Regions from separate parts of the Streptomyces sp. NPDC004126 genome, predicted to be linked through region 1. Evidence: riboswitches for the same ligand, from Rfam matches in the RefSeq annotation. Region 1 holds a riboswitch; each other region holds the start of a gene.
The links. Region 1 has a riboswitch for cyclic di-AMP ahead of ACQKM2_RS03920 (peptidoglycan DD-metalloendopeptidase family protein). Riboswitches for the same ligand answer to the same signal wherever they lie in the genome.
Positions count from the first base shown of each region.

Region 2: it holds a riboswitch for cyclic di-AMP, as region 1 does, so the genes downstream of both, ACQKM2_RS26705 (M23 family metallopeptidase) here and ACQKM2_RS03920 (peptidoglycan DD-metalloendopeptidase family protein) in region 1, are expected to answer to the same signal.
Region 3: it holds a riboswitch for cyclic di-AMP, as region 1 does, so the genes downstream of both, ACQKM2_RS19405 (transglycosylase family protein) here and ACQKM2_RS03920 (peptidoglycan DD-metalloendopeptidase family protein) in region 1, are expected to answer to the same signal.

Region 1 is NZ_JBNNPF010000002.1:300,571-305,534, reverse strand. Features, by position in the region: gene ACQKM2_RS03930 (aspartate aminotransferase family protein) at 1-1,292, shown strand, start outside; gene ACQKM2_RS03925 (tyrosine-protein phosphatase) at 1,346-2,167, opposite strand; cyclic di-AMP (ydaO/yuaA leader) riboswitch at 2,486-2,648, shown strand; gene ACQKM2_RS03920 (peptidoglycan DD-metalloendopeptidase family protein) at 2,653-3,669, shown strand; gene ACQKM2_RS03915 (SGNH/GDSL hydrolase family protein) at 3,833-4,618, shown strand; gene ACQKM2_RS03910 (MBL fold metallo-hydrolase) at 4,814-4,964, shown strand, end outside.
Region 2 is NZ_JBNNPF010000032.1:11,963-16,926, forward strand. Features, by position in the region: gene ACQKM2_RS26690 (GNAT family N-acetyltransferase) at 1-448, opposite strand, end outside; gene ACQKM2_RS26695 (HPr family phosphocarrier protein) at 659-940, shown strand; gene ACQKM2_RS26700 (GntR family transcriptional regulator) at 1,192-1,857, opposite strand; gene ACQKM2_RS26705 (M23 family metallopeptidase) at 2,038-2,841, opposite strand; cyclic di-AMP (ydaO/yuaA leader) riboswitch at 2,854-3,011, opposite strand; gene ACQKM2_RS26710 (M16 family metallopeptidase) at 3,228-4,595, opposite strand; gene ACQKM2_RS26715 (M16 family metallopeptidase) at 4,616-4,964, opposite strand, start outside.
Region 3 is NZ_JBNNPF010000019.1:13,629-18,592, forward strand. Features, by position in the region: gene ACQKM2_RS19395 (FtsB family cell division protein) at 14-502, opposite strand; gene eno (phosphopyruvate hydratase) at 592-1,878, opposite strand; gene ACQKM2_RS19405 (transglycosylase family protein) at 2,195-2,944, opposite strand; cyclic di-AMP (ydaO/yuaA leader) riboswitch at 2,947-3,119, opposite strand; gene ACQKM2_RS19410 (transglycosylase family protein) at 3,395-4,453, opposite strand; gene ACQKM2_RS19415 (cytochrome P450 family protein) at 4,581-4,964, opposite strand, start outside.

The DNA.
Region 1 (4,964 bases):
GCATGCTGCACACCATCGGCTTCGACAAGGTCTACGTGCGGGCCGAGGGCGCCCACTTCTGGGACGACGAGGGCAACGACTACCTTGACATGCTGGCCGGCTTCGGGGTGATGGGCCTGGGCCGGCACCACCCGGTCGTCCGCCGGGCCCTGCACGACGTCCTGGACGCCCAGCTCGCCGACCTCACCCGCTTCGACTGCCAGCCGCTGCCCGGCCTGCTGGCCGAGAAGCTGCTGTCGTACAGCCCGCACCTCGACCGGGTCTTCTTCGGCAACAGCGGCACCGAGGCGGTGGAGACCGCCCTGAAGTTCGCCCGGTACGCCACCGGGCGGCCCAGGATCCTCTACTGCGACCACGCCTTCCACGGGCTGACCACCGGCTCGCTGTCGGTCAACGGAGAAGGCGGCTTCCGCGACGGCTTCGCCCCGCTGCTCCCGGACACGAAGATCGCCCTCGGGGACCTGGCGGCGCTGGAACGCGAACTCGCGCGCGGGGACGTGGCCGCCTTCGTGGTCGAGCCGGTCCAGGGCAAGGGGGTGCACGCCGCCCCGCCCGGATTCCTGCGCGCCGCGCAGGAACTGCTGCACCGGCACAAGGCCCTGCTCATCGCCGACGAGGTGCAGACCGGCCTCGGACGGACCGGCGATTTCTACGCGTACCAGCACGAGCCGGGCGTGGAACCGGACCTGGTGTGCGTCGCCAAGGCCCTCTCCGGCGGGTACGTGCCCGTCGGCGCGACCCTGGGCAAGGACTGGATCTTCCAGAAGGTCTACTCGTCCATGGACCGGGTGCTGGTGCACTCCGCCAGCTTCGGTTCCAACGCCCAGGCGATGGCGGCGGGCCTCGCGGTCCTGTCCGTCATGGAGGACGAGCAGGTCGTGGCCAACGCCCGGGCCGTGGGAGACCTGCTGCGCGGACGCCTGGCGGCGCTCGTGGACCGGTACGAGCTGCTGCACGAGGTGCGCGGGCGCGGACTGATGATCGGCATCGAGTTCGGCAGGCCCTCCTCGCTGGGGCTGCGCAGCCGGTGGGCGATGCTCCAGGCGGCCCGCAAGGGCCTGTTCGCGCAGATGGTCGTGGTGCCGCTGCTGCGCAGGCACCGGATCCTCACCCAGGTCTCCGGGGACCACCTGGAGGTCATCAAGCTGATCCCGCCGCTCATCGTGGACGAGGCGGACGTGGAGCGCTTCGTCGGGGCCTTCCAGGAGGTCATGGACGAGGCGCACGGCGGGGGCGCCCTGATGTGGGACTTCGGGCGGACCCTGGTGAAGCAGGCGGTCGGCAACCGCTGAGGCGCGGCGGCGCCGGAGGGGGCCCGGACGGGCCCCCTCCGGCCGTCCGGGGGTCAGCCCTCCAGGAGCCGGTCCCGCAGCCGGTCCAGGGACTCGGGTGCGAGCGAGAGCCCCTCGGCGAGGTAGCGCTCCACCCCGCCCCACTGCTCGTCGATGACCGCGAAGGCCGCGAGCAGGTACTCCGCGCGGGCGTCGAACAGCGGCGCCAGCAGCTCCATCACCTCGGGGGAGCGGGCCTCGGGCGCGTCGCTGCCCCGGCGCACCCGGTAGCGGTTGTGCGGGACGTTGGACTCCAGGTAGTCCGCCACGATCGCCTCGCGCTCCACGCCCAGCGCGAGCAGCGTCACGGCGACCGACAGCCCGGCCCGGTCCTTGCCGGCGGCGCAGTGCATCAGCGCCGGCACGCTGTCCAGCGCGAGCGCGTGCACGACGCGGCTGTGTTCGGCGGTGCGGGTGCGGATGATCGTGCGGTACGAGTCCGTCATGCGGGCGGCGGCCCGGCCCTCGCCCAGGAGGCCGCGGAGCTGGTCGAGCTCGCCCTCGCGGACCATCTTCCAGAACTCCCGGCCGTCGGCCGGATCCGTCAGCGGGATGTTCACGTTGCGTACACCCGGCAGTTCGACGTCCGGGCCCTCCAGCGCGTGGTCCGCTCCGTTGCGGAAGTCGAAGACGGTGTGCAGCCCCAGCGAAGCGAGGAACTCTGTATCGGTTTCGGTGGCATGCGCCAGATGTCCGCTTCGGAACAGTCGTCCCGGCCTGACCCTCCGTCCGTCCGTGGTCGGCAACCCGCCCACGTCACGGAAGTTGCGCACTCCCGTCATCTCCGTGCCGCGTTCGGGTCCGGCCGGAAGGGGCTGGGGTATCTGCTGGGTCACGTGTACTCCTCCGCGTGGGTCCGTGGTGTCCGAATTGGTCCGGTTGGGAACAACTTGCCATATGTGGAGGCGAGATCGGGCCCGGCCCCGTGAGCCAGATCATACGGTGACCGTGCGTGCCTGATCGCGGGGACCGAATTGCCTTGTGAGAGCGGTTGTTGATGGTGCGGAATGGACGCAGGGTGACCGGAATTCCATTGATCCCCCATATCTGCGAATCCGTCAGGGAATTCGCGGCTTGTTGCCCGGCGCCCCGCTCGATTACCTTCGCGATCGATCCGGGTGGACCGCCTAATCCTGCCGCCGCCCGGGAACCGCACCCGACCATCGCGCGCGGCAGGAGCGGGGGAACCAGGTAGGCCGCTGTTCCGGATCATTTCCGGCGCAGCTAGGGGTGAAGCCGAACCCGTGCTCCGCACGTACGGCCGGACATCTCCAGTCCGAACCCGACAGCTCACCTCGCAGGCGCCGGAGAGGAATTCGCCATGCCCGCAAAGGGTAAGCACCGCCGTCCGAAGTCCCGTTCGATATCCCGCGGCTTCGCCGTCGCCGGAACCGGCGGAGCGGCCCTCGCGCTCCCGCTGATGGGTGCCGCCGGCGCCAACGCGGCCCCGGCCGCGTCCGTCCCCGCCCAGAGCGCGCAGGCCCCGGAGGCCCTCCGCACCGCGGCCCCCGCCACCGCGCCCGCGGCCGCCGCGCCCGGCGTCTACACGGTCGTGCCCGGCGACTACCTCTCCAAGATCGCCGCCGAGCGCCACATCGAGGGCGGCTGGGAGCAGCTGTACGCCGACAACCGCGAGGCCGTCGGCGCCGACCCCTCCCTCATCCACCCGGGCCTGAAGCTGAACCTCGTCGGCGGCCAGGGCGCGGCCCCCGCCCCGAAGGCCCCTGCGGCCCCGGTCGAGGAATCCTCCAGCGACGCTCCGGCCGCGCCCGAGGGCGTGGGCGGCAAGGCCCAGGCCCCGAAGGCCGCGGGCAAGGCCACCACCGGCAAGCCCGGCCGCACTTCCGGCGGCGCGGCCGCCCAGGGCTCCGGCGCCGCCGCCAAGAGCGAGAAGGCCTCCGCCCCCGCCGCCCCCGCCGCGCCCGCCGCGGCGTCCGGCTTCACCGCCCCCGTCGGCGGCGGCGTCTCCACCCAGTACCGCACGAGCGGCGCCATGTGGTCCTCCGGCTACCACACCGGCGTCGACTTCATCGCGAGCACCGGCACCACCGTCCGGGCCGTCGGCGCGGGCACCGTGGTTTCCGCAGGCTGGGGCGGCGCGTACGGCAACGAGGTCGTCATCAAGCACGCCGACGGCAAGTACTCCCAGTACGGCCACCTCTCCTCGCTCTCCGTCTCCGTGGGCCAGAGCGTCACCGGCGGGCAGACCGTCGGCCTCTCCGGCGCGACCGGCAACGTGACCGGCCCGCACCTCCACTTCGAGATCCGCACCGGCCCGTCCTACGGCTCGGACATCGACCCGCTCGCCTACCTCCGCTCCAAGGGCGTGAGCATCTGACGGCACCCGCCGTCGGCACGAGGACGCGCGCGGAGCCGGGACCCGAGGGGGGTCCCGGCTCCGCGTGTACTTATTCCTTATCCCCCGCGTGGTATAGATCACGGCCCGTCAACCCCTCATTACGTTGGCGTAGGTTGGTTGCCAAGGTGAAGGATGCTGTCCTGTGGCAGCGACGAAGACGACACTGAAGACCATCGGCTCGTACGCGGCGATCGGGGACAGCTTCACCGAAGGCGTGGGGGACCCGGGACCCGGGGATTCTTACCTCGGCTGGGCGGACCGCCTCGCCGTACTCCTGGCAGATCAGCGCGACGAGCACGACTTCCGGTACGCGAATCTGGCCGTGCGCGGCAAAATACTCGACCAGATCGTGGCCGACCAGATCCCGAGAGCCAAGGAACTCGCACCCGACCTCGTCACCTTCTGCGCGGGCGGCAACGACATCATCCGCCCCGGCAGCGACCCGGACGACGTCGCGGAGCGGTTCGAGGCGGCCCTCGCCGACCTCAAGGCCTCCGTGGGCCTCGTGATGATCACGACCGGCTTCGACACGCGGGGCGTGCCGGTCCTCAAGCACCTGCGGGGCAAGATCGCGACGTACAACGTCCACGTCCGCGCCATCGCCGACCGCTACGACTGCCCCGTGCTCGACCTGTGGTCCCTCAAGACCGTCCAGGACCGCCGGGCCTGGGACGGCGACCGGCTCCACCTCTCACCCGAAGGCCACACCCGCGTCGCGCTGCGCGCCGCACAGGTCCTCGGCTACGAGGTGCCGGCCGACCCGGACCAGCCCTGGCCGCCCGTCCCGCCGCGCGGCTCGGTGGACGTGACCCGCGACAACATCCAGTGGGCGCGCGAGCACCTCGTCCCGTGGATCGGCCGCCGGCTGCGCGGCGAGTCCTCCGGCGACCACGTCGAGGCCAAGCGCCCGGACCTGCTGCCGCTGTAGCGGACGCGGCGGAGGAGGACGCGGGGGAAGGAGACGTGGGGGAGGGGGAGCGGTGGACGGGCAGCGGTGGACGGGCAGCCGGGTTTCGGCCGTGACGGCGGCCCGGACACGCGCGGCGGAATCCTCCGGGGCCGGTGTGCGTTGGGATGGTCGTAGCACTCGACCGTCCCGTCCTGCACCTTCCCAGGAGGCGCCTTGACCGGCTCCCTTCCCCTGCGTCCCCGGCTGCGCGCCCTGCGGCCCGAAGCCTTCGGCGCGGACCCGTCCGGCGCACGGCTGGAGCGGATCCTGCGCTCGCCGAACTTCGCCGACGGCGTGTTCCAGAACCCGGTGGGGGCCCGGACCA
Region 2 (4,964 bases), on a different contig from region 1:
CCTCGGCCGCGAACCTGCGGATCCCGCGTTCGCGGGCCACGGCGCCGATGTGCTCCAGGAGGGCGGAGGCGACCCCGCGGCCCTGGTGGGCGTCCTGGACGAGGAAGGCGACCTCGGCCTCGTCGGCGGGGGCGGAGGCGGGCCGGCCGTCGGGGCCGATGCGGTCGAAGCGGACCGTGCCGATGAACTCCCCGCCGATGGTCGCGGCGAGGCCGACGCGGTCGACGTAGTCGTGGTGCGTGAAGCGGCGGACGTCGCGGTCCGAGAGGCGGGGGTAGGGCGCGAAGAAACGGTAGTACTTCGACTCGTCCGAGACCTGTTCGTAGAAGCTGACCAGGCGGCCCGCGTCCTCGGTGGTGATGGGGCGGATCCGGGCGGTGCCGCCGTCGCGCAGCACGACGTCCGCTTCCCAGTGGGCCGGGTACGAGGGGTCCGACGCGGTGGTCATGGGGCCACCTTAAGGGGCGGTCCGGCCGGGTGTGCGGGTGCGGTGGGAGGCCCGTTCGGCGAGCGCGCGGCGAATGCGGCACACCGGGGCGAACCAGTGCAAGCTGGGGAGGGTCGAACGGCGGTGGATACGGGCCGAAGGTCGGTCCGAGCATTCCGGACGGCGTGAGAGACTGGTCTAGACAACCCGTAGAACCTGAAGGGCATCACCATGGCAGAGCGCCGCGTCAACGTCGGCTGGGCCGAGGGCCTGCACGCTCGTCCCGCCTCGATCTTCGTCCGGGCGACCACCGCCTCCGGAGTCCCGGTGACCATCGCGAAGGCCGGCGGCGACCCCGTCAACGCCGCGTCGATGCTGGCGGTCCTGGGCCTGGGCGCCCAGGGCGGCGAGGAGATCGTCCTGGCTTCCGACGCCGAGGGTGCGGACGCCGCGCTCGACCGCCTCGCGAAGCTGGTCGCCGAGGGCCTCGAAGAGCTCCCCGAGACCGTCTGAGACCGTCAGACCCTTCGGGTCCGGTAGACCGGAAGCCGCAGTCCCCACCACCCCGGGGGCTGCGGCTTCCGCGTTTTCCCGTTCGGGGAATCCGGGAATTCGGCGCGCCGGGAGGCGGCCGGAACGCGGCGGAATGAAAGCGGACGGGAATTAAACCGCCGCCCGGACGGGCCGGCGGACGGACGGACGGACGGACGGACGGACGGACGGACGGACGGACGAGAATATCCCTCTGTTGTATACGGGAATTGTTAATTCGGAGAGCTCGCCGCGTTTACGGCAGGTTGCGGATTCCTCACCCTGGGCCGGTGCGCCCCCGCCGACCGCTGCGCGTGCAGCGCGGTCAGCGCCCTGGCCCGCTCCGCGTCGCCGCGCGCGACGGCGTCCACGATGGCGGCGTGCTCGGCCCAGCACTCCGCGGGCTGCGCGGGCGCGTCCACCACGTACATCCAGGCGATCTTGTGCCGGGTCTGGGTCAGCAGGGCGATCAGCCCCGGGCTCGCCGAGGCCTGGGCCAGCGTCTCGTGGAACCAGCTCCCCAGGGAGCGCAGGTCCTCCCCCTGGGCCCGGCCGGCCCGTTCCCGGCCCAGCCTGACCAGTCCGCGCAGCACCTTGAGGTGGCCGTCGGTGCGCCGGCGGGCGGCCCGGGAGGCGGCGAGCGGCTCCAGCAGCATCCGCAGCTCCAGCAGGTCGGCGGCCTCCTGCGCGGTCGGCTCGGCGACGCAGGCGCCCGCGTGCCGCCGCGTGGTGACGAAGCCCTCGGACTCCAGGGTCCGCAGCGCCTCGCGGACCGGGACGCGCGAGACCCCGTAGCGGCGGGCGAGCACCTCCTCGGTCAGCCGGCCGCCCGGCCCGAAGAAACCGGAGACGATGTCGTCGCGAATCGCTGTGCACACCGCGTGCGCCGGAATACGCAAGGCCGGACCTCCGCTGGTTTCGGTTCGGTTTACCGTGGCCGTGCTGCGACTCTATTGCACATCGCGGTGAATTCCGAGCGGGGTCGGAAACAGGGCTGGAAACAGGGCTGGAAATACGGAGAAGGCCCCGGCTCTGTGAGCCGGGGCCTTCTTCGGTGAAGCGCGCTGCGTGCGTGCGGGTCAGATGCCCACGCCGTGGTTGCGCAGGTACGTCAGCGGGTTGATGTCCGTGCCGTACGTGGCGCCGGTGCGGGCCTCGAAGTGCAGGTGCGGGCCGCTGGAGTTGCCGGTGGAGCCCGACAGGCCGATCTGCTGGCCCGGGGTAACCGTTTCGCCGGCGGAGACGCTCAGCGAGCTCATGTGGCCGTACTGGGTGTAGGTGCCGTCGTTGTGGCGGATGACGACGTTGTTGCCGTACGCGCCGCCCCAGCCGGCCTCGACGACGGTGCCCGCGCCCACGGCGTGGACGGAGGTGCCGGAGTCGGCGTGGAAGTCGATGCCCGTGTGGCTGCCGGAGGACCACATGCCGCCGCCCGCGCCGTACTGGGTGCTGACGTACGAGCCGTCGATCGGGGAGACGAAGGTGTTGAGGCGCTTGCGGGCCTCTTCCTCGGCGGCCTTCTCGGCTGCCTCGCGCTCGGCCTTCTCCTTGGCCTCGGCGGTGCGCTTGGCCTCGGCGGCCCGCGTCTTCGCCTCGGCCTCGGCCTGCGCCTGCGCGGCGGCGGCCTCGGCGGCGCTCTGCTGGGTGGCGGCCTGGACCTCGATGTCGTCCTGCAGACCGTCGGCGACGACGATCGCGTTCTGACCGGTGTCCTCCATGGACGGTGCGCTGCTGTTGTCCGCCGCGAAGGCCGGAGCGGCCAGGGTGCCGACCACGCCCGTGGTGGCGAGGGCGGCGACGCCGGCGAAGCCGGCGGTCTTGCGGCTCAGACGGCTGGAACCACGGTGCTTACCAGAACCGGCGGCACGACTGCCAAACGCCATGAAGGGGGTGATCCTTTCCTTCCCTCTCGCCTACCGGGTTAGCTGACGGGTTCGGAGCAGGAAGGTCTCCTACGGGCCTCCTCTGGCGAGGGGGTCCGATTCACCCCAGGGACATGTGGGTCCCCGGCTCCCCAGGCTCGCGCCTGACGGGGACTCGGCGATCGCTGTCCGGTGCCGCGGGTGCGGCGGTTACAACTGACGAACAGCACGGCCGACGCTAGGCGGATCATCAGTCAATCGCCAAACAGACGAGCGGTTTTGTTGCGTACGCCACACCGCATACCTGCAACCACGCCACCAAACGGACAAAGGGGGCTCCGGTGGATGTTCCACCGGAGCCCCCTGGAAACGGGCCGGACCACGGCCCGTCTCGGGCCTCGCGCCGCTCAGTTGGAGACGACGGTGACCTCACCGATCCCGAGCGCCAGGACGGGCTCCTCGATCTGCGCGGCGTCGCCCACCAGGATGGTGACCAGACGGTCCACCGGGAAGGCGTTCACCACGGCCGAAGTGGCCTCCGCCGTACCGGTTTCGGCCAGCCGCGCGTACAGCCGCGCCTGGTAGTCGTCCGGCAGCTCCTGCTCGACCTGGTCGGCGAGCGTGCCGGCGACGGAGGCGGCCGTCTCGAACTTCAGCGGGGCCACGCCCACCAGGTTCTGCACCGCCACGTCCCGCTCGGCGTCGGTCAGCCCGCCCTCCGCGAGGGTCCGCAGCACCTTCCACAGGTCCTCCAGCGCCGGACCCGTGTTGGGGGTGTCCACCGAACCGCTGATGGCGAGCATCGAGGCGCCCTTGCCGTCCGCGGTGGAGCGCAGCACCTGCCCGAAGGCGCGCACGCCGTAGGTGTAGCCCTTCTCCTCGCGCAGCACCTTGTCCAGGCGCGAGGTGAGGGTGCCGCCGAGGCAGTAGGTGCCGAGCACCTGCGGGGCCCAGACGATGTCGTGCCGGTCCGGCCCGATCCGGCCGATCAGCAGCTGCGTCTGGACCGCGCCCGGCCGGTCCACGATGACCACGCGGCCCGTGTCGTCGGCCGTCACCGGCTGCACGGGACGGGCCGGGGCGGTGTCGCCCGTCCAGGCGCCCAGGGTGTCCGCCAGCAGCGCGTCCAGGTCGATGCCGGTCAGGTCGCCGACGACCACCGCGGTGGCGGTGGAGGGGCGTACGTGGGCCTCGTAGAAGGCGCGCACGGCCCCGGAGTCGATCCGCGCGACCGTCTCCTCGGTGCCCTGGCGCGGGCGGGACATGCGCAGCGAGGCCGGGAACAGCTCCTTGGAGAGCTCCTTGGCGGCGCGGCGCTGCGGGCTGGCCAGCTCGTGCGGGATCTCGTCGAGCCGGTTGCGCACCAGGCGGTCGACCTCGCCGTCGGCGAAGGCGGGCGCCCTCAGGGCCTCGGCGAGCAGGGCGAGCGCCTTCGGCAGCCGGGAGGCCGGGACCTCCAGGGAGACCCGCAGGCCGGGGTGGTCGGCGTGGGCGTCGAGGGTGGCGCCGCAGCGCTCCAGCTCGGCGGCGAACTCCTCGGCGGAGTGCTTGTCGGTGCCCTCCGACAGGGCGCGGGCCATGATGGTGGCCACCCCGTCGAGGCCCTCGGGCTCGGCGTCCAGCGGGGCGGCGAGGTTGACCTCGACCGCCACCACCTGCTGGCCGGGGCGGTGGCAGCGCAGCAGGGTCAGGCCGTTGGGGAGCGTGGAGCGCTCCGGGGCCGGGAAGGCCCACGGCTTCGCCTCGCCGGCCTGCGGCCGCGGGTGGAAGGTCATCGTGACGGCTGCGGTGTCGCTCACTGCTCCGCCCCCTCGTTCTCGTCGTGCTGCTCGGTCTCGTGGGCCCCGGCGCCGCCCAGCGGCTCGTAGACCAGCACCGCGCGGTTGTCGGGGCGCAGCCTGGCCGCGGCCACGGCCTGCACCTCCTCGGCGGTGACGTCCAGCACCCGCTGGACGGCGGTCAGGGCGAGCTGGGGGTCGCCGAACAGCACCGCGAAGCGGCACAGTTCGTCGGCGCGGCCGGCCACGGTGCCCAGCCGGTCCAGCCATTCGCGCTCCAGCTGCGCCTGGGCGCGCTCCATCTCCTCGGCCGTCGGGCCCTCGGCGGCGAACCGCGCGAGCTCCTCGTCGACGGCCGCCTCGATG
Region 3 (4,964 bases), on a different contig from region 1:
TTGGGTCAGTGGGTCATTCGCCGGGGCGGTCGGCCTTGTCGACGCCGTCCCAGACGTTGGAGTACCAGGGGCGGTCGGAACCGTCCTGGCCGCCGCGTCGGTGATCCGGGGCCGCGGCCCCGGGGTCGGTCATGATGTAGCCGATCTCCCCCGGGCGCAGGAAGTGCAGGTGCCTGCGCGCCTGCTGCTCCGCGTAGGCGGGGTCCTGCCAGCGGGCCTTCTCGTCGCGGAGCTGTTCGAGGCGCTTGCGCGCGGTGTCGGCGGCCCGCTGCTGGTCCGTGATCTCCGAGCGCTGGGAGACGTACTGGCGCATCGGATACGCGAGGGCGACGACCAGCGTACAGAGGACGAGGACCAGCAGTGCCGCGCGGCCGGTGAGCCGGCTGCGGCGGATGTGCCGGCGGGACTGCGAGCGGTAGACGTGGGCCGCGGTCCGCTCGCCGAGCTGCTTGAGCCGGGTCGCCGTCGAGAAGGTGGAGAACCGATCCCGGTTCCCGGCCATGGCCCCGCCTCCCCTGTGCGCGTGCTACGCAATACGTCCCCGCACACGGTACGGGACCGAGTGCGGGGACGTACGGAGGCTGAGCGCGATTAGCCCTTGAAGCGCGGGAAGGCGCTGCGGCCGGCGTACACGGCGGCGTCGTCGAGGATCTCCTCGATGCGCAGCAGCTGGTTGTACTTGGCGACGCGGTCCGAGCGGGCCGGGGCGCCGGTCTTGATCTGACCGCAGTTCACGGCGACGGCGAGGTCGGCGATGGTGACGTCCTCGGTCTCGCCGGAGCGGTGCGACATCATGCACTTGAAGCCGTTGCGCTGGGCCATCTCGACGGCGTCGAGGGTCTCGGTGAGGGAGCCGATCTGGTTCACCTTCACGAGCAGGGCGTTCGCGGAGCCCTCCTCGATGCCGCGGGCGAGGCGCTCGGGGTTGGTGACGAAGAGGTCGTCGCCGACGATCTGGACCTTGGAGCCCAGGCGGTCGGTGATGGTCTTCCAGCCGGCCCAGTCGTCCTCGAAGAGCGGGTCCTCGATGGAGACGAGCGGGTACGCCTCGACGAGCTCGGCGTAGTAGTCGGTCATCTCGGCGGCCGAGCGGGACTGGCCCTCGAACTCGTACTTGCCGTCCTTGTAGAACTCGGACGCGGCGACGTCGAGCGCGAGCGCGATGTCCTTGCCCGGGGTGTAGCCGGCCTGCTTGACGGCCTCGATGATGAGGTCGAGCGCGGCGCGGTTGGACTCCAGGTTCGGGGCGAAGCCGCCCTCGTCGCCCAGGCCGGTGGAGAGGCCCTTGTTGTGCAGGACCTTCTTGAGGGTGTGGTAGACCTCGGCACCCCAGCGCAGGGCCTCGGAGAAGGACTCCGCGCCGATCGGGGCGATCATGAACTCCTGGATGTCGACGTTGGAGTCGGCGTGCGACCCACCGTTGAGGATGTTCATCATCGGAACGGGCAGCAGGTGCGCGTTCGGGCCGCCGAGGTAGCGGAAGAGCGGCAGGTCCGAGGCCTCGGACGCGGCGTGCGCGACGGCGAGGGAGACGCCGAGGATGGCGTTGGCGCCGAGCGAGCCCTTGTTGTCGGTGGCGTCGAGGTCGAACATGGCCTGGTCGATCAGGCGCTGCTCGGTGGCGTCGTAGCCGACGAGCTCCGGCCCGATCTGCTCGATGACGGCGAGGACGGCCTTCTCCACGCCCTTGCCCATGTAACGGTTGGGGTCACCGTCACGGAGCTCGATGGCCTCGAAGGCACCGGTGGAGGCGCCGGACGGAACGGCAGCACGGCCGGTGCTGCCGTCGTCGAGGCCCACCTCGACCTCGACCGTGGGGTTGCCTCGGGAGTCCAGGATTTCCCGGGCTACGACGACGTCGATGGACGGCACGAGCATCTCCTTCTGGGATGTGACGCTGGGTGTGCGGTGGCGTGTGGGCCGTGGGACGGCCCTGCCGACTAGAGCCTAACCGGCTCCGGGGTGTGGGCTGCCCGACCGCCCGGCTCCTGGGACGAAAAAGGGTCCGAATACCCGTCTTCCGGGACATAGGACCCTTGATTCAACGCGTGTGCCGGGGGGTCAGACGACGGAAGCCGGTGCTCCGGTTCCGGAATGCGGTGACCGGCGGACGACACGCCGCCGCCCGGCGCGTGGGGGGATACGCGCCGGGCGGTGGGGATGCTGCGGGGTGCCGCGAGAGTTACGCGGACGTTCAGCCGAGCTTCAGCTTCTGACCCGGGAAGATCAGGTCGGCGTCGGAGACGGTGTCCTTGTTGAGCTCGAAGAGCTTCTCCCAGCCGCCCTTGACCTTGTTGGCGTCGGCGATGGTGCCGAGGGTGTCGCCTTCCTTGACCGTGTAGGTGCCGTTGCCCGTCTGCGGGGTCTCGGCCTTCGGGGTCGACGGCTTGCCCGGGGTCCAGTTGCCGGAGCCGGAGCCGGAGCCCTTGGTCTCGGTCTCGGTCTTCGGGGTGGACGGCTTCGCCGGGGCGGGCTTCGCCGGGGCCGGCTTGGCCGGAGCGGGCTTGGCCGGGGCCGGCTTCGTCTCGGGCTTCGGCTTGGCCGGGGTGGTCGAACCGCCGCCGTTGTACGAGGAGTTGGACAGGCCGACGCCGCAGGACGGCCAGGCGCCCTTGCCCTGGCCCTTGAGGACCTTCTCGGCGATGGCTATCTGCTGGCCCTTGGTGGCCTGGTTGGCCTGCGCGGCGTACGCCTTGCCGCCGTACGCGGCCCACGTGGAGGACGAGAACTGCAGGCCGCCGTAGTAGCCGTTGCCCGTGTTGATGGACCAGTTGCCGCCGGACTCGCAGGCGGCGACCTTGTCCCACTCGGCCGCGGTGGCGGCGCTGGCGGTGCCGGCGGCCATCAGCGGGGCCGCGACGGCGACACCGGCGACACCGGCGAGCGTGACGATGCGGACGGCCTTGGAGCCGCGGCGGTGCTTGCCCTTGCCGGAAAGCAGCATGGAGTTCTCCTCACCGACGCCTTCGAGGTGAGCTGTCGGGTTCGGGCGGATGAGTTGCCCGGTCACGCGGCGCGGCGCGTGTCTTCACCCCTAGCCGGTACGCGGGCCGTCTCTCAACGGCCTTTCCCGGCGCCTACCTTGGTTCCCCCGCTCCTGCCTTCGGCGCTTGCGCGACGACTGTTCCCTCCGTCCGCCGGCAGGATTCGGCGATGCGGTCGAAGGAGCCCGCGGTGGCGAGCGATTCAGAAGGTAGACAGGTCTCTCCCCGATGTTCAACGTGCGATTTTGGGGAGAAACCGGCCTACTTGCCTCTCTCGGGAGCACGTTTGCGCAGGTGAGAGGGGTGTTTGCAACAGTTCCGGAACGAGACACGCCAGTTGTCCGGAAGAGATGCATGTCTCATTTGGCGATAACGGACATTCAACTCTTAATGGATGTCCGAACTGCCCACTATTTCTTGGTTAGATCCAGGTTCTGCCCGGGCTTGATGAGGTCCGCGTCCCCACCGATGACCTGCTCGTTGGCCTTGTAGAGCTCGCCCCAACCGCCCTGGACGCCCTTGGCCTTCGCGATGTCCGAAAGGCTGTCGCCCGGCTTCACGGTGTAGACGGGGTCCGCGGCGGGTGCTGACGCCGTGCCAGGCGCCGCCGGCACCTCGATGGCGGCCGGGCCGCGGTGCTTGCCCGAGCCGTCCGCCGCCGCGTCGGCCGGGGTGCCCGCCGTGGCGCCCGGGGTGGCCGGGGCGGTGGGCGTGGCGCCCGGGGCCGGAGTGGCCCCCGGGGTGGCCGGGGCCGTCGGGGTGGCGCCCGGAGCGGTCGGGGTGCCCGGCGCCGTGGGCGTGGGCGTGCCCGGCGTGGGCGTGCCGGGCGTCGTGGGCGTGGGCGTGCCGGGCGTCGTGGGCTGGACCGTGAAGTCCGGCTCGGGCATGACGGGCAGTCCGCTGGAGGGGCCCAGCGGGTAGTCCGGCAGCCCGCTCGGGTTGGACGGGGTGCCCGGCGCCGGGGTCGGGGCCCCGAAGTCCGTGGAGGGCTTGCCCTTGCCCGCGTTCGGCACCGAGCCGTCGGGCCGGCCCTTGGTGGGCGCGACGGGGCCGGGCTCCAGCTTGTCGCCCGGGTCCACCTCGGGCGCGGGGCCCTGCTGGGTCAGCCCGGCCGAGGCGGAGCACAGCGGCCAGGCCTGGGGGCCCTGGGAGGCCAGCACGCGCTCGGCGACCGCGATCTGCTGCGAGCGGCTGGCGAGGTCGGGGCGCTCCGCGTACGCGAGTCCTCCGGCGTTGCGCCACTGCTCCAGGGTGAACTGCAGGCCGCCGTAGGCGCCGCTGCCGGAGTTCGCGCTCCAGGTGCCGCCGCTCTCGCAGTCGGCGACCTTGTCCCACGTGGCGGTGTCGGCCGCGTTCGCACCTGTGGCGGCGAGCAGCGGCATGGCCAGCGCGGAGCCGGTGACTCCTGCGGTGACGACGATCGCGGGTACCTGGCGGGGGCGTCTGTGGCGGCCGTTCCCGGGAAGCATGAGGCTGCACCTTTCGCATAACGGCGGGGTAACGGCAGAACCTAGCCGCCTTCGAACGGATGTCACAAGTTCGACGGTGGACGGATGTGCGGACTGACTTCCGGTCAGTCCGGCGCCGTCCGCGCCCTCAACCGTTCGGGACTGTGAAGCGGACGGGGAGGGTGCGCAGGCCCCGCATGATGAGCCCGCCGCGCCAGCGCAGGTCCGTAGGGGGAATCGCAAGTTCCAGATCCGGCAGACGCTTCAGCAAAGTTCCGAGCGCCGTCTGCCCTTCGAGACGGGCCAGCGGAGCTCCGAGGCAGTAGTGGATCCCGTGGCCGTATCCGAGGTGTTGGTTGTCACTCCGGGAGAGGTCCAGGGTGTCCGGTTCGGCGAACCGCTCCGGGTCGCGGTCGGCCGCCGCGAGGACCACCAGCACGGGGTCCCCGGCCGCGATGTCCTGCCCGCCGAGGGTCAGCGGCCGGGTGGCGAACCGCCAGGTGGCGAGCTCCACGGGGCCGTCGTAGCGCAG